Regions from separate parts of the Desulfosporosinus sp. genome, predicted to be linked through region 3. Evidence: riboswitches for the same ligand, from Rfam matches in the RefSeq annotation. Region 3 holds a riboswitch; each other region holds the start of a gene.
The links. A riboswitch is a leader RNA that binds a small molecule or an ion and turns the genes downstream of it on or off. The one in region 3 is predicted to bind cobalamin.
Positions count from the first base shown of each region.

Region 1: linked by a shared signal. The riboswitch ahead of HGJ98_RS02190 (ABC transporter ATP-binding protein) and the one ahead of grdA (glycine/sarcosine/betaine reductase complex selenoprotein A) in region 3 are both predicted to bind cobalamin.
Region 2: linked by a shared signal. The riboswitch ahead of HGJ98_RS01800 (alpha-ribazole kinase) and the one ahead of grdA (glycine/sarcosine/betaine reductase complex selenoprotein A) in region 3 are both predicted to bind cobalamin.
Region 4: linked by a shared signal. The riboswitch ahead of HGJ98_RS18075 (energy-coupling factor ABC transporter permease) and the one ahead of grdA (glycine/sarcosine/betaine reductase complex selenoprotein A) in region 3 are both predicted to bind cobalamin.

Region 1 is NZ_JABZFS010000013.1:36,150-41,444, reverse strand. Features, by position in the region: gene HGJ98_RS02200 (hypothetical protein) at 5-271, opposite strand; gene HGJ98_RS02195 (catalase) at 648-2,786, shown strand; cobalamin riboswitch at 2,868-3,043, shown strand; gene HGJ98_RS02190 (ABC transporter ATP-binding protein) at 3,144-4,673, shown strand; gene HGJ98_RS02185 (energy-coupling factor transporter transmembrane protein EcfT) at 4,654-5,295, shown strand, end outside.
Region 2 is NZ_JABZFS010000010.1:22,630-27,924, reverse strand. Features, by position in the region: gene HGJ98_RS01810 (BCCT family transporter) at 1-366, shown strand, start outside; gene HGJ98_RS01805 (trimethylamine methyltransferase family protein) at 556-1,968, shown strand; cobalamin riboswitch at 2,079-2,252, shown strand; gene HGJ98_RS01800 (alpha-ribazole kinase) at 2,412-3,185, shown strand; gene HGJ98_RS01795 (ECF transporter S component) at 3,198-3,713, shown strand; gene HGJ98_RS01790 (ABC transporter ATP-binding protein) at 3,731-5,295, shown strand, end outside.
Region 3 is NZ_JABZFS010000059.1:36,605-41,899, reverse strand. Features, by position in the region: gene grdC (glycine/sarcosine/betaine reductase complex component C subunit beta) at 1-1,026, opposite strand, end outside; gene grdA (glycine/sarcosine/betaine reductase complex selenoprotein A) at 1,023-1,493, opposite strand; cobalamin riboswitch at 1,582-1,775, opposite strand; gene HGJ98_RS12595 (4Fe-4S dicluster domain-containing protein) at 1,866-2,930, opposite strand; gene nrfD (NrfD/PsrC family molybdoenzyme membrane anchor subunit) at 3,110-4,333, opposite strand; gene HGJ98_RS12585 (4Fe-4S dicluster domain-containing protein) at 4,364-5,140, opposite strand; gene HGJ98_RS12580 ([FeFe] hydrogenase, group A) at 5,160-5,295, opposite strand, start outside.
Region 4 is NZ_JABZFS010000076.1:267,042-272,336, forward strand. Features, by position in the region: gene HGJ98_RS18060 (DUF6125 family protein) at 1-11, opposite strand, end outside; gene HGJ98_RS18065 (DUF1540 domain-containing protein) at 183-320, opposite strand; gene HGJ98_RS18070 (ribonuclease J) at 649-2,313, shown strand; cobalamin riboswitch at 2,374-2,557, shown strand; gene HGJ98_RS18075 (energy-coupling factor ABC transporter permease) at 2,891-3,673, shown strand; gene HGJ98_RS18080 (energy-coupling factor ABC transporter substrate-binding protein) at 3,670-3,966, shown strand; gene cbiQ (cobalt ECF transporter T component CbiQ) at 3,963-4,733, shown strand; gene HGJ98_RS18090 (energy-coupling factor ABC transporter ATP-binding protein) at 4,739-5,295, shown strand, end outside.

The sequences.
Region 1 (5,295 bases), on a different contig from region 3:
TTCCTTAGCTTTGCAATTGATTAGCTTGTTCCAGCTGTTGAAGTGCTTGCTGTAGTTGTTGTAGAACCAGTTGAAATTGTTGTTTTTGATCTTTTAGAGAACTATTTTGAGCTTGCTGTGCCTGCTGGATAGCATGCTGTATATGCTGTTGTGCTTGTTGAACAGCTTGAGGATCGGCTATCTGTATTGCTTGTTGAATCGATTGTAAGGCTTTCTGAATTGTTCGCTCAGCCAGTTGAGCTGCTTGTTGAGCTTGTTGGTTCTGTTGCATTAATTTGGTTCCTCCTCCATAGAGATTAATCCTATCTTTACAGCATGCCATTCTAATTAAGCCGTTATGCGAAGACTAACAATTATCCTTTATCCAATGATGTTAATCCCTCTTCTACAAGTGGGATTGCCGTACTCTGCTTACATAAGATAGACTCCTACAACAGAAGTCTCGATGTTCAACTTAGTTGTAAGTTCAATAACAGATTGAAAACTTATAAGGTTATAAACTTGGATTTCATTAACGATTTTGCAAAGGTTATCTAAAGTATAAGGAAATATATCTAAGAAATACTAATAAAGACAAGCTTTGGTCTTACAGTATCAATCTATCTGAAGCTTAAGAATGCAATTAAGTATCCCAAAAGGAGGAAAAAATGGATCTATTGCAGCGGAATAAAACTGCTATTGGAGAACAGAGCAAAGAAGAACAGTTAAAAGTCTTCAAGGTAAGTCACGATGACAATAAACTAACAACGAATCAAGGGTTATATGTAGCTAGTACTGATGACTCCTTAAAAGCTGGTAGTCGAGGACCAACTCTTTTGGAAGATTTCCACTTCAGAGAAAAGTTAACTCATTTTGATCATGAACGTATTCCAGAGCGTGTTGTCCATGCCCGAGGGTTTGGTGCACATGGTTACTTTCAGGTCTATGAGTCTATGGGTGAGTTTACGAAAGCTAAGTTTCTCCAAGACCCATCCAAAAAAACACCCGTCTTTGTACGTTTTTCAACAGTGGTTGGTTCTAGAGGGTCGGCAGATACAGTACGGGATGTTCGCGGGTTTGCCACAAAATTCTATACTGAAGAAGGAAACTACGATCTGGTTGCCAATAATATTCCTGTTTTTTTTATTCAGGATGCCATTAAGTTTCCCGACGTTGTTCATGCTATTAAGCCTGAACCGCATAATGAGATACCTCAAGCTTCTGCAGCCCATGATACCTTTTGGGATTTTGTAGTGAGTACGCCGGAAACCGCTCATATGATCATGTGGCTGCTCTCGGATAGGGCTATTCCTAGAAGTTTCAGAATGATGGAGGGTTTTGGTGTCAATACCTTTAGATTTATCAATAATCAAGGTAAGGCACGTTTTGTTAAGTTTCATTGGAAACCTCTGCTGGGGGTACATTCTTTGGTTTGGGATGAGGCCCAAAAGTTAGCTGGAAAGGATCCGGATTTTCATCGGCGTGATCTTTGGGATGCAATCGACTCAGGCGAATTCCCTGAGTATGAATTGGGTGTACAGTTGCTTAATGAAGAGGAAGAATTTAATTTCCCATTTGATATTCTGGATCCAACGAAGATCTGGCCTGAGGAAATTACACCTGTAAAACTGATTGGAAAAATGACCTTAAATCGTAACGTGGATAATTTTTTTGCGGAGACAGAGCAAGTTGCTTTTCATCCGGGTCATGTAGTTCCGGGAATAGATTTTAGCAATGATCCCTTATTACAAGGACGTCTTTTCTCTTATCTGGATACTCAACTTCTTCGTTTAGGCGGTCCCAACTTCCACGAAATACCTATTAACCATACTATTGCGCCTATACATAATAATCAGCGAGATGGCTCTCATCGTATGACTATAGACCGGGGAGTGACAAGTTACTCGCCCAATTCTCTTAATAGGAATTACCCGAAGCCAGCCTCAGAGACTGAGGGAGGTTATGCCCATTACACGGAAAAAGTCGAAGGGAATAAAGTTCGAGAGCGCAGCGAAAGTTTTAAGGATAACTATAGTCAAGCAACTCTTTTTTGGAATAGTATGTCTGCTGCAGAAAAGGAGCATATCATTGAAGCTTTCCACTTCGAAGTTGGAAGTGTTATGGATAGGAATATCAAACAGAGAGTCGTAGATATGTTTAATAATGTGAACTCCCAATTAGCCAATGCGATTGCTTTAGGTGTAGGCGCACAGCCGCCTAATACTCCCAGCGGATCGGGAGTGACCGCATCTTCACCGGCAGTGAGCCAAGAGAATACCATTAGGAATGCTCGTACCCGTAAGGTTGCCATACTTGCGGAGAATGGATTTAATTATCCAGAGCTGACTCAAGTTATGCAGACACTGAAGGCCAACGGTATTCAGTGTGAAATCATAAGTAAAAATTTAGGAATACTTACAAGCTCGGATGGACTGCAATTAGAAGTTGGAAAGAACTATGTGACGACTGGCTCTATCAAGTATGATGCTGTATATATAGCCGGAGGGCAACAATCAGTGGATAGTTTAGTGATACAGGGTGATTCACTGCACTTTGTCAATGAAGCCTTTAAACACGCTAAAGCAATTGGAGCCGCTAATGAAGGTGTAAACCTGCTAAGGGCTTCTGCTATAAAGGAAGTGGCAATGGCTGGTGCAGCCACACAGGCACAGCTGGTGACAGAACTGGGCGTAGTTACTATTTGTAATGCAGAAGATATGAGTGTTTTTAGTAAAGAATTCATGAAGGCCATTTCCCAGCATCGTCATTGGTACCGTCAAAATAAGAAAGAAGTGGTTCCTGCTTGATTAGCACTTTCAATACAACTGGGTTAATTTTCATAAACTCCTGTTGACAAAATATCTAAATTATTCTATCATGAAGTCAATTAAATATATTATTTAATAGGTGCCCGCTAGGGATAATAGGGAACCAGGTTCTAATCCTGGACGGACCCACCACTGTAAGTAGATGTTTGAAAAATGTACATTTGCCACTGGGAAACTGGGAAGGCGTACATTCTAGTCTACAAGTCAGGAAACCTGCCTATGAAATATTGCAAAAGGACAAAGGTAAAGTTCTAGCTTATTAAAGCTAGAACTTTTTTGTTCTTTTACCGCTTTGAGACCACCAGGTTTTCTAAAATCATTGATTTAGGAGTTGCTATGGAGACAATTGCGAAGGTTAACATCGAAAAACTCGTCTTTCCGAATGAAGATAAACCCGCACTTAAAAACATTGATTTCGAAATAAATCGGGGAGATTTCATCGTCATTACAGGTGGTGTAGCCTCTGGTAAATCAGTTTTGCTGCATTCCATTACAGGCGCAATTCCTCACTACCATAAAGCAGAATTAACCGGAAAAGTCACAATCATGGGGCAAGATATTAAGGATATGCACCTCAATAGAATGTCCGACTATGTTGGATACATGATGCAAGAACCCCAAAATCAAATTATTGGTTTGGATGTCTACGAAGATGTTGCTTTCGGCCTTGGCAATCTGGAAATTCCCATAGAACAAATTGATCAGAGGGTTAAAAACACCTTGGAATTTGTGGGTCTATCAGGGTATGAAAACAGGGAGACTACTTCTCTTTCAGGGGGGCAAGCCCAACGAGTCGTTTTAGCGGGTGTTTTAGCCCTTAATGCTCCTATTTTAGTTCTTGACCAGCCCACCGCTGAACTTGATCCCCTGGGCCGTGATGAGCTTTATAAGCGGTTGGGTCAGTTGAATAAAACTCAAAACCTTACCATTATTTTGGTCATGGATCGAATTGAAGAAGTCCTCAACTATGCCAACAGGGTCTTTTATATTCAGGGAGGCGAAATCGTTAAACAGTATTCGCCGGAGGCATATTACAAGGAGCAAATCGAGAGTCGAAAAGAAAGGTTGAAATCCTTACATACGGTTCAGGGTAAGTCCAACGAACTGATTGCTAAAGTCACTGATGTCACCTATACGTACAAAGACCATTTGTCCGGTTGTGAAGATATTAATTTAGAAATAGTAAAGGGTGACTTTTTAGCAATCATAGGATTAAACGGTTCGGGAAAATCAACGTTAGCTAAGCTGCTTATCGGTCTCTTAAAGCCGTCTAAAGGTGAAATAAGAGTGTTTGACCAGACTCTGAATAAGGAAAAGCTGGCAGAGATCCGTTTCCGGGCGGGCTTTCTGTTTCAAAACCCTGATTATCAAATTTTCGCAAGTACCGTCGAAGAAGAAGTTGGATTTTCACTCAAGCTAAGGGGGGAACAAAATGAAGTAATAGAACAAAAGATTGATGAGTGCCTGAAATTTGTGGGGCTGCTGGACTATAAAAAGCTCCATCCTCATCGCTTAAGCCGCGGCCAGCGCCAGCTTTTAGCATTAGCCTCCATACTCGTCAGTGATCCGGAATTCATTATCGCCGACGAACCGACTTCAGGCCTTGACGAAACCCAAGGGTACATGATTATGGATAAACTCTTTCATTTATCGAAAAGTGGCAAAACCATTCTACTCATCACTCACGATCTGACCATGGCAAAAGAATACTCTAACAGGATAGTGGCCATGAATAATCACCGTCTTCAACTAGATATTTTGACAAGAGATCTCGAGGAATATCTCAAAACCCTTAAAGCAATTGGTTTGAATTTCCATAATATTATTTCTTTCCGGGAGGTTCAAAATGGGACTGTCGAAGCTTGATCCCAGGACTAAGCTGGCCTGGTATGTTTTAATGATTTATTTTTCACTGATTAGTGGGACCGCCCTTCAGTTAAGTATGGTTTTATTAGTAGAGGTTGTGACCTCGCTAATCTTAACAGGTTCCTTGAAGCGGTATAAAGCAATGATCGTGGTTTTATTCCTTTTGGGACTACAGATACTGACCGTACAGTTGGTCTTTTGTCGGGAGGGTGTTCTGATCTACCAATGGGGAATCCTCAAAATATACAGTGAAGCTATACCTCTAGCGATCACCGGGATCCTCAAGGCCAGCATTATTGTTTTTGCAAGTATGCAATTCTTTACCTCTTCTTCAGCACAAGAGTTTACCCTGATGCTCATGAAATTCAAAATTCCTTACCGTTTTGCCATGTTAGTGGGGTTAAGCGTCCGCTTCCTTCCAATCATGAAAGCTGAATATATATCCATAGTCGATAGCCAGCGTACCCGGGGCCTTAAGATGGAGAGTGCCATGGACAATCTCAAAGGTATTTTCCCGACGTTTCTGCCTTTTTTATATCGCTCTGTCCGGCGTGCTGCAGAAACTGCCCTAGCCATGGAGTTAAGAGGCTATGGACGAACCAAAACCCGTACTTTTACGTCT
Region 2 (5,295 bases), on a different contig from region 3:
AGTAATATCTCCGGCGGCCATGTATTCGCCATAGTGGCAACAGCCTTAATTGCTACTTTCTTTATTACATCGGCTGACTCTGCTACCTTCTGTATTGGAATGTACTCTTCCGGTGGCGATCTTGAACCGGATGCCGGATTAAGAGTATTCTGGGGAATGATTGTAGGAGCTGTGACAGCAGCATTGGTAGCATCCGGCGGGATTGCCGCGTTGAAGGCATCGTCAATTTTGTCGGCCTTTCCATTTATGCTGATAATTTGTGGGATTATTTATTGTATGTTTAAGTCTTTTAACGAAGAATTTGCACCCCAAAAAAACTTAACAAAGGATGCTCCTATAGCAAATAGGGAAGCAGCAAGAGGATAATAGAATAAATACCTTCATTGGAGGGAACTGAATCTTTGGGAAGCAAAGGCCTGCATCGAAAAAAGTGTGAGGTCTTTGTTTCTCAATTAAATTTTATCATTGGTTATCCCAGTCATGGATTAACTGCCCTTCATTATGGGTTATACGAATAGACGTCAGCCATCGCATTGCTTAGGGGAGGGAAAGATTTTGACAAAACCAACTCTTTTGACACTAGTACCTGAAGAAATTAACAAAATAAAAGCAGCTAGTCTGGAAATATTGGAACGTACCGGAGTTAATATTGATCATGCCTATGCTAGAGAAGTTTTACAAGCTGCCGGAGCTAAAGTAGATGGAGAACGAGTCTACTTCCCACCTAAACTGGTCATAGAAGCTATAGCTAAAGCCCCCCGACAGTTCAGCATTTATGCCAGAAATCCTAAGAATAGCATTATAGTTGGTGCTGGAGATCCTGTTTTTGCTCCGGGATACGGAGCACCCTATGTTACTTTAGCTTCAGGATTGAAACGCAAGGCAACCTTTGCTGATTTTATTAAACTTGCTAAGCTTTCCGGCTCAAGTTCTAATATGGGTATCTCTGGTGGTGTGCTTGTAGAGCCCAGTGATATTCCTGAGCAAGACAGGCATAACGTTATGTTGTATGCTTGCATGGTTAACTCGGATAAACCATTTATGGGCAGCGCGACTGGAGAGAAACATGCTAAAGATTCATTGAGGATGGCTGCAACGCTTTTTGAAAGTGATAACGGCATTCCGAAACAACCCGTTATGATAAGCCTGATTAACACAATCACTCCTCTGATGTTGGATGAACGAATGGTCGGGGCCCTGATAGCTTATGCAGAAGCGGGACAACCGGTAATTATTGCGTCCTTAGGCATGGCCGGAGCAACCTCACCGACTACTCTGGCGGGTACGCTGGCCTTGCAAAATGCTGAAGTACTCGCAGGAATTACCCTTGCTCAAACTATTCGTGAGGGAACTCCGGTGATTTATGGCTCAGCATCGTCAATTACAGAGATGCGAAACGGGTCTTTAAGTATCGGGGCGCCTGAGGGAGCCTGGATCATTGCTTCGGCAGTACAAATTGCCCACTCCTACGGTTTGCCCTGCAGAGCAGGAGGATGTGTGACCGACAGTAAAACATTAGATCTTCAAGCTTCCTATGAAAGTATGATGAACCTTCAGGTTGCAGGAATGGCCGGAGTGGACTTTGTTCTCCATGCAGCAGGTATCTTGGAATCTTATATGTCCGTCTCTCTGGAAAAATTTATTGTGGATGATGAAATTTGCAGTATAGTACGTCGTTTTCTGAGAGGAACTAAGATCGAGACTGAAGATTTAGCGGTACAACTGATTGATGAAGTGGGTCCGGGGGGCCAATATCTAACAGCAGACCATACGTATCAAAATTTCCGTACAGAGTTTTGGCCGCCGACCCTCTCGAATCGAGAGACTTATGATCAATGGAGATTAAACGGATCTTTGCCAATGATTAACCAAGCTGAAAAACGTGTCAATGAAATTATCGACAATTACGAGATCCCATATTTGGATAAGTCAATTGAGCTGAAACTAAAAGAAATGGCTGGAATTTAGGATTAGACAGCATCAAGATTACTGGTACAGACAATTTAGCTCCTATAAGACTGAGTGTCAAAAATAAAATCTTGTAATCTAATGCTTCTTGTATTAAACTACAATTAATTAAATATTGATTTGTTACTGGTGCCCTTTAGAGGGAGAATAGGGAACTGGGTGAGAATCCCAGACGGACCCACCACTGTAAAGAGGAGGCTTATGCACTGCCACTGGGAAACCGGGAAGGCGCATAAAGTTGATGAATCTAAGTCAGGAGACCTGCCTGTAACGTAAGTATGTCATGAATAAAGGTAAAGTTCATGGTCAATCCTCATTTTCAATCGCTAAATTGAACGTGTGGATTAGACTGTGAACTTTTTTGTGTATTTTTCGCAAAGTCCCTTAAGTTGAGCTGACAAGTTTATGAATATCCTATCAGGAAAGGAAAGGAGGTGAAATGATTGGGATATCTTGGTCGGGATGTTGAGGTTGTTTCGATAAATCCTGAACAATATCTGGTGGGTTCCTGTGATTCTTGTGGTGCCATTGGTATGAAGGATTTAGATGCTTATAAGATATCAGGGATTATTACTGGAAGGTTAACCACACGCGTGACTTTGATGGAAGTCCTTTCAACTGGAGCTGCAGTAAAGATGATGACAGTAGCAATTTCCAATGAGCCTCATCCGACAGCTGATAGGATTTTAGAGGGGGTAAAAGAAGAGTTAGACTCCGCGGGTTTGTCGGAGTTACCTATGGCCATCAGCACAGAAAAAAACATGATCACACAGCAGACAGGGCTTGGAATCAGTGTGGTTGGAGTAGTCGAGAAGAATCAGTTGCGCATAGGTACTGCTCAACCAGGTGATGACATCTTTTGTTTAGGACTTCCGAAGGTAGGTCCGGAAATCACGAATCCTGATGATCCTGAAATAGTACAAATTAACCATATCCAAAGCCTCTTGGGAATTTCAGGAGTCTTTGATATTATCCCTGTTGGCTCAAGAGGAATTCGTAGAGAAGCAGAACTACTTGCTGCCGGTGTAAACACCCGCTTACACATTGAACCTACTTGTTCTCTCGACTTGGATAAATCAGCTGGACCTTCTAGCTGTCTGATATTCTCTGTTAGGTCTTCGTTCCAGTCAGAGATTTCAGAGGGCGTCTTGAATCAGGTATTAACTAAATCTCCTCGATTGCCTTTAACTAAAGTCGGTAACTTATTCAAAATTTAAGGAGGAATCGTCATGAATACTATGGAAACAAAGACCCAGGACGTAAAACTCTCTGCTTGGAATGTCAAAAGACTATCGATTATGGCCATTTTTATTGCTTTAAGTGCTGTGGGAGCCCTCATTAAGATACCAAGTCCTGTAGGAACCATTGGTATGGATTCAGCGCCTGGATTTTTCAGTGCATTGGCCTTCGGCGGACTTACAGGTGCGGTCGTCATTGCCTTTGGACACTTGCTGACGGCTGCAGTTATCGGATTTCCTATGACGATTCCGATCCATTTGTATATTGCTCTACAAATGGCTTTATGGGCTATTGCTTATCGTTGGGTAAATGAGAAGCTCGGTTTGATCCCTGCAGTCATCGTTGGAATTATCCTTAATGGGGTCGCATCATCCTATGCCATGTTGCCAATGATGGGGATGGGTGGGGTTCTGGGATTAATGCCTTTTCTCGTCGTAGGAGCAGCTCTGAACGTTATCATTTCAGCAATAGCCTATAAAGCAATTAAGGGAAGTCGGCTTATTTAGTCAATGAGGTGAAAACCGTGAACGTGGAGATCCAAACAATGATCGAAATCGAGGAACTAACGTATTGTTATCCAAATTCAATAGATCCAAGTTTAAAAAACATAAGCTTAACCGTAGAAAAAGGAAAATTCATACTTATTATGGGATCAACGGGAGCGGGGAAGACGACCTTTAGCTTATGCCTTAATGGTCTCATTCCCCAACTTCTGGAGGGGAATCTAACTGGACAGGTAAGCGTAGCTGGTAAGAATGTAGGGAAAACCAAGGTACAGGTCCTGTCTAAGGTTCTTGGGCTGGTACAACAAGATCCAGAGACTCAAATTATCGGCCGAACGGTTGAGGAAGACACGGCATTTGGCCCTCGAAATTTCTTAATACCATTCGAGGAGATTAAACAGATAGTCAATCAAACCTTAGAAAAAGTCCGTCTTAAGGGATATAATCATCGTTTAACCGAAGAACTCTCAGGTGGTGAAAAACAACGCTTGGCGATAGCAGGAGTCCTCGTAATGGAACCTGAAATCTTGGTGTTGGACGAACCAACGTCAGAGCTTGATCCGATCGGACGATCAGAAATTTACGCAACACTGGATGATTTACGGTGGAAAAAGGACCTGACTATTCTATTAGTCGAACACTCCATTGAAGAACTGGTTCATAAGGTAGATGAGGTCGTGGTACTTAATCAAGGAGAAGTGGTCTGGAGAGGAGTTCCGACAGAACTCTTTCGCAATATTCCTCTCTTGCTTCAGTGGGGAATAAAGCCTTTGCCCGTCAGTCAGATCGGATGGGATTTTTATGAAAAGGGGTGGATCTCCTTTGCTGAAATCCCGTTAGATATGCCCTCTGGAGAAGACATGATACGAACCTTGTTACCCAAATACCGACATAGGCATACGAATACGAATATGAATACATGTGCAGATACACACTCACAGGGACTAGCACTAGGACTAGCACAGGGCCACACACCAGGACAGAGAAAAGATCTCATTTCACCGCAGAAACTTCACCTACCTAAGAAAGAAATAGTAGTTCAAGTTAGTGATCTTATATACCAATACAACTCAGACCAGCCTGTGTTGAGAGGGGTTAATCTGACGATTGAAGCGGGTGAGTTCGTGGCTTTAATCGGACAAAACGGGGCTGGAAAAACAACTTTAGCTAAACATTTTAATGGACTTTTAAAGCCTACCGGTGGAGAAGTTATCGTTGGGGGCCGGAACATCCTACAGTGTGATACGTCCGATTTGTCAAAAACCATTGGCTATGTTTTTCAAAACCCGGATCATCAAATATTCTCCGTTACAGTCGAGAAAGAGCTGGAGTTTGGGCTGAAAAATGCAGGATTTAGAGGGGAAGAGATCAAAGAACGAGTTGATGAGGTCCTTCAGTATACTGGATTAGATAGGTACCGCAGTGTTCATCCCTATAGTTTGGGCAAGGGAGAACGGCAAATGATTGCAGTGGCTTCAATTCTGGTCTTAAAGCCTAAAGTGCTGATCATTGACGAACCAACCACTGGCTCAGACTGGGCAGGAGTTCAGACCATGATGGCTTTAATTCGTAAACTTCACGCTGC
Region 3 (5,295 bases):
AACCTGTTGAGGCGAGTCACCGCAGCCAACGTTCATTCTACCAATCAGATCAGTACGTATGATAGGATTTATCCCATCATCTTTACTGATATGAAATGCAAATGCTCCCAGTATGTCTTCCAAGACGGGCATATTGTGTTCAAGGTGAATCTCCGCATTGAGCCCCAGTTTTGCGCTGCACCCTCCAGCTACTACAATTACATTTGTAAAGATACCCGACTGAACTAATGCTGCAGCTTGCATCAAGGCATGCACTGGAGCAGCACAAAATGCACGCGTATCGGCTCCACTAGCATTGGAACAGGAACAGGCTTCGGCGATAGACTTGGCAAAACTTCCGCCTCCCTTCTGTCGATTGTCTCCACAGGCTTCTTCGGAAGCTTCGATAATATAGTCTACATCCTGTGGCTTAAGCCCGGTCTTCGAAAGGAGAAGTTGAAGAGCTGCTACAGCGGAAGCCTTTGCCGTCAGGTTTTCCAATACCCTGGATGCAGTTAGAGTAGAATCCGACACGGTGGCCTTCCGGACACACCCGATAATTTGTCCTCCAAAGATCAGCGGCAGGGCTTCACGTGTTTCAATCATTTTATGAACTTCTTCATTAGAGAACGAATCATTCTGAGCCGTTTTTATTCCTTTAAGCATACATAAAGCAGGATGATAACGTAGTTTTTGTAAGATGGACTGCTTGAATCCTGCTTCCAGGCACACGAGTCCGTAAACATCAACCGCATTTAGCACGCCTAGAAACTCGTCCTCGGGAAAAATTTCACCTAACTTCCCTTGGCGCTTTCCTTCGGACAAAGCATTATTATACCAGGGTCGGGGAATATTTAATAAATCCTCAGGTAAAAGATTTCCGATAAACGCTTGATTCGGTGGATAACGGACTACACTATCAAAGCTTCGTAATTGATCCTTGATCGAATGACTTAGCTGTGAACCCTTTAAGGTTGCTTGCTGAAGAAGAAGTCCCGGTGTCTGAATTAACGTATAGCTCGTCCCTTTGATGACTGGATACTTCATTCGCTCACTTCCCATGGAAAAAATCGTTTACGTACGATTGAGACCTCTTCAATAATTCTTGAAATATCAAGGATCATTTCCATCATTTCCATATGTCGTAAATAGACTTGATGATCAATGAGTTCTTTGAGTTCGACGATATGATAAGCTTTAAGCCCTAACTGGGCTGTTGGAATCGGATCAATAAACATAAGGTTACCGCCTGCCACCGATTCAGCTGCGATGACTGCCATTTCAGGATCCGCACTGCCGAGTACAGCAATAAGTTCCTCACAGCCGTATTTCTGAGCAAGTTCTTGTATTTGAACCTGATTTTCTTGATCCATTGCTCCAGCCGATGTTCAAACGTAACAATGTGTCATCGCATAAATAACTTCCCCGCCAGCGCTAATGACACATTCCTCTAAAGATTGAGCCGGAATCCCATCCCTGTCGCCAATAACGACAACTTTTTTTCCTTTTAACATAAAACATTACTCCTTTAAACTTAGTGCGTTGGTAAAATTAAAATAGTCCTATGATCAAATTAGATTTGATCATAGGACTTTACCTTCATCCCCGACACAATAATAAGGCAGGTCTCCTGGCTAACGGGTCATTGCTAAATCACAAGGCCTTCCCAGCTTATGCCAGTGGCACTTAATAGCTCGCCGATTACAGTGGTGGGTCCGCTCCGTTTATAGCCTAAATAAGACTATTTTCGGATTCCCTATTCTCCCCTTATGGGCACCTTACTAAAATTATATTTGGATAAAGTTTATAATAATCTGAATAGGTTTTCAATAGGTTTTTGGAAATTATATTCCCGCAGGCAGCTGTCTTCCCGAAACTGTGTAATATCACGATTTTCCAGCTGTGAAACGCCCACCATTTTCATAAGCGTTCTTGCTATTAAAATTACTTGTCGCACAAGCTATACACATTGCAGGCTCTAAGTCATCAAACACTTGCTTGCCACACCAAGAACAAAACCGTCGTTTTCCTTGGTGCAAAAGAACTTTACCTGCTAGTAATCGATAAGATAAGGACTTTATCTCCATACTTAAAGCTTTAGAGCGGCATATACTGATACACCTTTGACAGCGAGCGCATTTTATTGGTTCATAAATCAATGTCAACTGTTCCTTAGTTTCTTTTTTCGTTAAAGCTCCTTGCGGACATATCCCTTCACATTCACCGCAATTTGTACAACTTTCGCTTACAGTTAATGCCGGTATTGGGAGTACCTCAGTCCCGGATTTTTGGGACTTCCAGGTTTCTCCCAAGAACTGCCGTGTCTTCGGAATAAGATACCTTTCGTTGGAAGTGATACCCGGTAACATTGCTTCCAATTTCTCACGACCGATGTCTCGCCATCCCTTTTTCTCGATCTGGTCTTGTACTGACATCGTATCCCTCATGGCCGATTCACAGTTCCCATCATCAGATGCAACTCTAATCCTTATTGGTGGATGATCTTTCCATGTATTATGAACTTCTTTAAAAATCTGCACACTCGTTTCACAAGCTTTTTTATCCGCACAATTTGCGCACACTCCGGTGTATATTATTAATTCCTTCTCCCGAGCATACAACATGAGACTCAGCCATAAATCCCTGTCGAAGATCCCTAGACAAGGAATTTCATGGCCCGCTGGGATTGCTTGTGGGCAATTTAAAACAACATTCTCTGAACGTTTAATATACTCGTACAGCTTATCGGAGTTGCGATAAAAAAATCCGCCGCTAGGACAAACAGCTATGCATATCCCACATTCTGTACAGCGTTTAGCATCAAGTTCACGGTATACGGAAATGGCATGATGAGGACAGGAGTCGATACATAACCGACAAAGATTTACAAATGCTTTTTTGGTATTGAGACAACAATCGTGATTATATACAATTTGACAATTATAAATCATTAAGACACCTCTTTTGTGCAAACCCTTATATTTTCCCAACTCAAGGTCTGTTCAGGAGCGTCGACGTCGAAGTGAAACTACATCAAGTCTACTGTGATAAAAAACAAAAGCACAGGCTGATTACTTGGCCTGCGCTATAAGTTGTATTTAAAAGAAATCTCTCTATTCCTTTAAAAGGCTTATTTCGCGGTGGTAGCGTAAGGCAATTTTTCAGTGACTGTATCGTCGTCAACTTTTGATCCTTTATGTTCAAGAATATTGAAGTTTTCTGCTATGAACAGATATGCTAAACAAGCTATTGATACTAAACCTAAGCTGACTATAACCTCTGTCCAAGCAGGGAAATAATGTCCACCGTATTGGTTGATATGTTTTCCCATTCCAGTAAACAGTACATCAAACCTGTTGAGAATGACTCCGGATACATTAAGTACTGCAAACCAGATCAGGCCTTTACGGGTACTGGACAAGGAACTGAATGCGATAATTATTGGTATTATTACGCCAAGAACCAGTTCGCTTAGGAACAAGATACTGGGTAAATCAAAGGCAAAAACATTAGCAAAGGTTCCTCTTACTACCATATCCGTGATCTTTAAGATCAAATACAAGATCATTGCTCCACCGGATATTCTAGCCAACCCTCTTAAGACAGAGATATCTATTTTATGATTTAATGCCTTCCCAGCTAGAGTACTTTCTATAATAATCATGCCTGCCCCGACAAAAAATGAGGATAACAGGAAGAACAGCGGCAGAAATGCCGACCACCAAAGGGGGTTCACTTTGCCTACAAATAGGTAGAACAACTGGCCCAATGATGATTGGTGCAGAGTTGGTAGGGTGATACCGATGATCAGCATTACAGGCATTGCTTTCTTAAGGTATTTGTGTGCCCCTTTAAATACTTTCTCTGTTGCTACTTCGCAGAATTCCAATACCTGAATCAATGTATAACATGAAATGCACCAGAAAACTTCAAACAATACGCTGGCATGTCCCCATGATACATAGGGTCTCCAGAAATTGTGCCATTGTCCTACCTCAATCAATAACCCGAGTACGACAACAATATAACCTAATAATGAAGTTAGCATTGCACTTCTTGCGATTGGATAAAACTTATCCCTGCGTAGTACGTATACGATAAGGGCTACTCCATATCCGCCTCCTGCCAGGGCTACCCCTAACAGTACGTCAAATGAAATCCATAGTCCCCATGGCCACTGGTCGTTTAGATTGGTTGTAGCTCCCAGGCCTAATACAAAACGCACCAAAATTACTGCTATGGCCACGGCAGCTATGCCCGTAAACACCCACCTCATGGGGGTCATTCTAAACTTCCATTTCACACTGCTCAATTTCTCCCCTGTTCGGTTTACAAAGGTAGTAACAAGTTCCATAAATTTCCCTCCATTCTGTTTTTTGATTTATTAATCTAGAGGTTCCTTGCCTTTATTGTTAAATATATACAATCCGGCTAAGATGGCCGCCCAGCCGACTCCTATAAATGGTGTAGCTTTCATATATCCATCTGTGTAAGAAGGCAACGGCTTGGTTGTTACATCCGTTCTAAATCTCATCTGTTCAAATGGCGTATCCGAGATATAAAGCCAGGAGGTACCCCCTGCTTCTTTCTCTCCAAATACTCTATCTACATAACCGTTTTCTTTGATTCTCTTTTTTGCCTCTGCCAATAATTGCTCTCTGTCTCCAAAGATAAGTGCTCCTGTCGGGCACACTGAGGTACACGCCGGTTCCATGTCATTGGCAACTCTTGTTGCGCACATCTGGCATTTCCGTACTCCAGGAATTGCTTTCTTCCATTCGTATCTCAGTATGTCAAATGGACATGCCATCATGCAGTAACGGCAACCTACACATAGACTCTGGTCATAAATGACCGGTCCTTGGGGAAGCTTCTGAAATGCCTTGGAGAAACATGATGATACACATGCAGGATCTTCACAGTGAAAACATTGGGTTTTGACATATCTCCATACTGATGAGCCGTCCTTCTGTAAGTCATAACGATTAATTGATGTCCATTCTTCAGGCCATAAGCCGTTGTTTGGTTCCTTTGCTCTGTCTGTAGCAGTCTTGTTTTTTTCCTGAGGATCCCATTCAAGTTCATTCCATAATTTGCAAGCTACTGAACAGCTATCACAACCTACACATTTCGGGATATCTACGAGTACGCCCTTTGTCATTTTTTTCCACCCCCTAGCCTTAATATAAGTTTCTTTCGGACTTTTTAGCAACAAGCGCTTCGGCCCTGGAAATATAATGTGTATGCAGAAGTTCTTCTGCTTTTTCGCTCATCGGAGCAGTTAAGAAGTCTGCATAGACTTGTTTGATCTCGGGA
Region 4 (5,295 bases), on a different contig from region 3:
GAATTTAACATTTTTTTAGCTCCCTTCACTACATAACTAGTAGATGATTGAATATTTTATATATTAAGATAGTATTCTCTAGCTGATTGTAAATTCCTGCTACCAAAATAATAATAAGCCATCACCAAAAGAGGTGATGACTTAATGAGTAATTCATAAGCTAATGATTAAGATGGCACGGATTATTTATCTCCGGGCTCGTAAAAAGCACACTCAGCCTCACGATCCATTAGACTGGATGTAACACTTAATGTTTCAAGCTGACAGTGTCCATCCTCATTATGATTACATTGGGTTGCAGAACAAACAACATTGGTCATTACTATTCCACCTTTCTAAACGACATCAAGGCTATAGTTCCCGAATTATGGTTTTTAATACATATTCCCTGTCAGAATAGCGTATTTTAGGTGCTTTGAGAGAATATGAACTAACTTGCATGCCTTCGTTTTTCGCGCTATAATGTAGTATCTTGATTGTGCGGCTAGTTTCATAGATGATTATCGAAGTACTGGCGAATACTGGGCGTCGTGTGTTCGTTATGTTATTTCGCGTCTTTTTGTTGCTTTATTTTGGGCTTCGAAGAAACCACGGGGATCCCGTAGCTTTTTAGGCACAAGAGATATATATAATTGGAGGTGGATTTGATTGCCAAAAGAACATAAATTACAAATTATTCCCCTAGGTGGACTTGGTGAAATTGGAAAGAACATGACAGTAATTCGCTATGATAATCAAATGGTATTAGTTGATGCAGGATTAGCGTTTCCAGATGATGATATGCTCGGAATAGATATTGTCATACCTGACTACACATACTTGATTGAGCACAAAGAGATGCTATTAGGCATTTTACTCACCCACGGACACGAAGATCATATCGGTGCCCTTCCATATTTGTTGAGAGATTTGGATGTGCCCGTTTTCGGAACACGTTTAACCTTGGGAATCATACAATCCAAGATGAAAGAAAATAACTTAAATAACATTCAATCAACGGTTGTACAACCTCGCGATGTTATTAAGCTCGGAGTTTTTCGCATTGAATTTATTCGTGTCAACCACAGTATACCTGACTCAGTATCGATAGCTATCCATTCCCCGCTAGGTACGGTCGTTGTGACGGGGGACTTTAAACTGGATCATACGCCTGTTTCTGGCGAAATCCTCGACATCCACAAGTTCTCAGAACTTGGGGACAAAGGAGTTTTGTGTTTACTATCTGATAGCACGAATGTGGAAAGAGCTGGATTTACGCCGTCAGAAAGCCATGTTGGGGAGATGATTGATGAAGCATTTCGCAATGCTAAGGATCGTGTTATTCTCGCTAGCTTTGCATCCAACGTATATCGCCTCCAACAGGCTATCACTGCTGCCGTTAATACCAACCGCAAGGTAGCGGTTGTGGGACGAAGTATGGTGAACATCGTAGGAATTGCCGAGGAACTTGGATATCTAGATATTCCAGAGGGAACCCTGATGGATATAGATGAAATCATCGGCTTGCCTGGAAATCAAGCTTGTATTTTAACAACAGGAAGCCAAGGTGAACCGATGTCCGCCTTGACCCGAATGGCCAACCATGACCATCGACATGTAGCGATTCAACCAGGGGATACGGTCATCATTTCAGCCAGCCCAATACCAGGCAATGAAAAGTCTGTGGCAAAAACCGTGGATCAGTTATTTAAGCTCGGAGCAAACGTAATCTATGAATCGGCAGAGGGAATGCACGTATCGGGCCACGCGAGCCAAGAAGAGCAAAAGTTAATGTTAAGTATGGTCCGACCGCAATATTTTATGCCAGTCCATGGGGAGTATCGCATGTTGATCAAGCATGCTCAATTAGCTGAGCAGCTTGGAATCCCAAGAGAAAATATTTTTATTACTGAAAATGGCGGAGTCGTTGAGTTTACTCGTCATGGTGCAGCTTTAGGCAACAAGGTTATGGCAGGTAAGGTCTTGATTGATGGCTTAGGGATTGGTGATGTCGGGAATATTGTTTTACGAGATCGTAAACAACTCTCCCAAGATGGCATTCTAATCGTCGTAATGACTATAAGCCGCTCAAGTGGTGGAATAGTTGCAGGACCGGATGTTGTAACACGGGGCTTTGTATATGTTCGTGAATCGGAGTCAATGTTAGATGAAGCTAAACAAAAAATTCGGCAGACTATGGCACGATGCCGAGAAAATCGGATTACGGAATGGGCTGTCTTAAAAAACCAGATTCGTGATGTTTTAAGTAAACACTTTTACGAAAAAACACGGCGCAGACCTGTGATTCTGCCAATAATTCAAGAGGTTGAATAGTTAGCAAATTGAGAAAACTCTTGCTTGACTAGGGAGAGTTTTCGTGTTAAATTTATAAAAAGTGAATAGTTCGAGCAAGTTAATTTTTCTTTCAGAAAAATTAAACAGGGAAGCCGGTGTGAATCCGGCGCGGTCCCGCCACTGTAAATGGGGAGTTTATTGCCATATCCACTGAGGAAACTTGGGAAGGAGGCATAAACGAGGAACCTAAGCCAGGAGACCTGACTGCTCGCATGCTTTAACTCACGATGGATGGGTGGCAGGGTTTATATGTTAATTCAGCCCTCCATCTCATGGAGGGCTTTAACTATTTATCGTTTACATAATGGTTTCCTGAGGGAAACCGACCTGCGGGTAGAAGTCTTGTGCAAGCGGGATCTGCTTCAAAATGCGAGTGCTACTTGAAAGTGGAAGAGACCGTATAGTTCGAGGCAACCAGTACATTGCTGTCTTTAAAGTCGAGTAATGTGAGGTTGTCTCGTTATTTTTTAATCAGATTTAACTTATTGTCTGAGGTTTACAACATCAGAGGACAAAGTGTAAGAGTTGGGTCGCTATGAAAGGAGTTGTTACATAAATGAATTCTCATAGAATAAAAGCATTTGGGTTACTATTAGTTTATGTACTGGCAATCTATATCATCTTTCCGAAGGATGCTTATGCCATGCATATTATGGAGGGCTTTTTACCCTTCAACTGGGCAGCTTTTTGGTGGGTTGCTATGATCCCTTTTGTTATTGCTGGAGTACGATCAATCAAAAGGACCATTGCGCTCTATCCTAATCTAAAGATGTTACTTGGCCTGGCTGGGGCGTTTGCCTTTGTGCTATCCGCCTTAAAGATTCCTTCAGTAACCGGTAGTTCTTCTCATCCGACTGGAGTCGGCCTGGGTTCTATCTTGTTTGGTCCTACAGCTATGACCGTATTAGGGATGATTGTGTTAACGTTTCAAGCTCTTTTGCTGGCTCATGGTGGGATAACAACCCTTGGCGCAAATACGTTTTCTATGGGGGTGGTTGGTCCTTTCGTTGCTTACGGTACTTATAGAGGCCTAAAGAAATTGGGAGCTCCCCAATGGCTTTCAATTTTTACTGCTGCTACTTTAGGAAATGTAATGACCTATGTTACAACCTCTATTCAATTAGGTTTAGCTTTCCCAGCTACGGGCGGGGTACTGGCATCAATACTTAAATTCTTGGGTGTTTTTGCCTTCACTCAGCTTCCTTTAGCTATCAGCGAAGGTTTGCTTACTGTCATGGTATTTAATATTCTCAATACCTATAGTCAAAAAGAGTTGCAGGTTTTAACTGCCTTTACAGGAAAGGCTATATCTACCGTAAAAGGGGGAATAAAAGCATGAAACCGTTGACTAAAAATATGATACTTTTATTTTTCGTTGTTCTACTGGCTTTTGCGCCGCTTTATATTGCGCGTGGTGCTGAATTTAGTGGTGCTGATACTCAAGCATCAGAGATGATCAGCACCCTCAACTCTAATTACTCGCCTTGGTTTGAGTCATTCTGGGAACCCCCAAGCGGAGAGGTTGAATCTTTTTTGTTTGCATTACAGGCTGCTCTCGGAAGTGGGTTTGTCTTTTATTATATTGGGTTTAAAAAAGGTAAAAATAGTATGGGCAAGAGGGATCAAACGTGATAGCTATCGATTCTTACGCATATAATAATCAGTTAAAAACAGTTCACCCCTCGGAAAAAAGTCTATTTGCAATAATGACCATGGTCATTTGTATAACATCTCCAACAATCCTTACCCCTCTGGTCATATTAGCATTAATGGCAGGAGGAATTATTGTTAAAGCGGGGATTCCAGCTCGGGTTTTTATCAAGCTTTTGCTGATTCCTCTCGCCTTTCTACTGATTAGTGTAGTCACAATCGTCGTTACGGTTTCGACGGATCCCTCAGGTCTTTGGCTTTACCAGAACCTGTACGGTTATACTATCGGAATACACTATCCCGACCTTGTCCAAGCAGTTCATCTCTTTCTCAAATCCTTAGGAGCGGTTTCTTGCCTTTACTTTCTAGCTCTTACGACTCCGATCACCGAACTAATAACAATCCTTCATAAGATCAAAGTTCCTTATATTATTACAGAATTAATGGTGCTTATCTATCGCTTTATCTTTGTCTTTATGGATACAGCCATCACCATACGCCGAGCTCAATCCTCCCGACTAGGGTATGTTTCGATGAAAAGTACCTATCGTTCGATAAGTCAGCTCTTCTCAGCGCTTATCGGCAAGATGTTCCTAAAATCACGAGATCTTTACGATTCAATGTCAGCGCGAGGATACACGGGAGAAATTAGGGTTCTGACCAAAAAATATCCAATTAATCCGAAAAATTATGTTATTATTACAGTGCTTGAAATTTTTTTAATCTTAATAAATTTTCTTTGGAGGTAATGCGTTTGTCGAAGTACATACTAGAAGCAGTTAATTTACAGTATTCTTATCCAGACGGCACAAACGCTTTACGTAACGTGAATTTACCGATTCATCAGGGAGAGAAGCTGGCTATTTTAGGTTCGAACGGTGCCGGAAAGTCCACGTTATTCATGCAGATGAACGGGATTTATCGACCGGATTCAGGGTGTATTAAATACCAGGGTGAGGAAATTTCCTACAAAAACAAAGCATTAATAGAATTACGTAAGAAAGTAGGAATCGTCTTCCAGGATCCTGATAGTCAATTGTTTTCCGCCAGTGTTTGGCAGGACATCTCTTTTGGCCCACTCAATCTGGGACTTTCAGAAGAAAAAGTAACAGAGAGAGTTAAACAAGCTCTAATAGATACAGAAACCACAGATCTTCAAGATAAGCCCACTCATTTGTTAAGCTACGGACAGAAAAAACGTGTTTCCATTGCGGGTGTTCTGGCTATGGAACCCGATGTCATTATTTTTGATGAACCAACCGCCGGAATGGATCCTCGGCACTCTCAGGAATTTATGCAACTATTAACTAA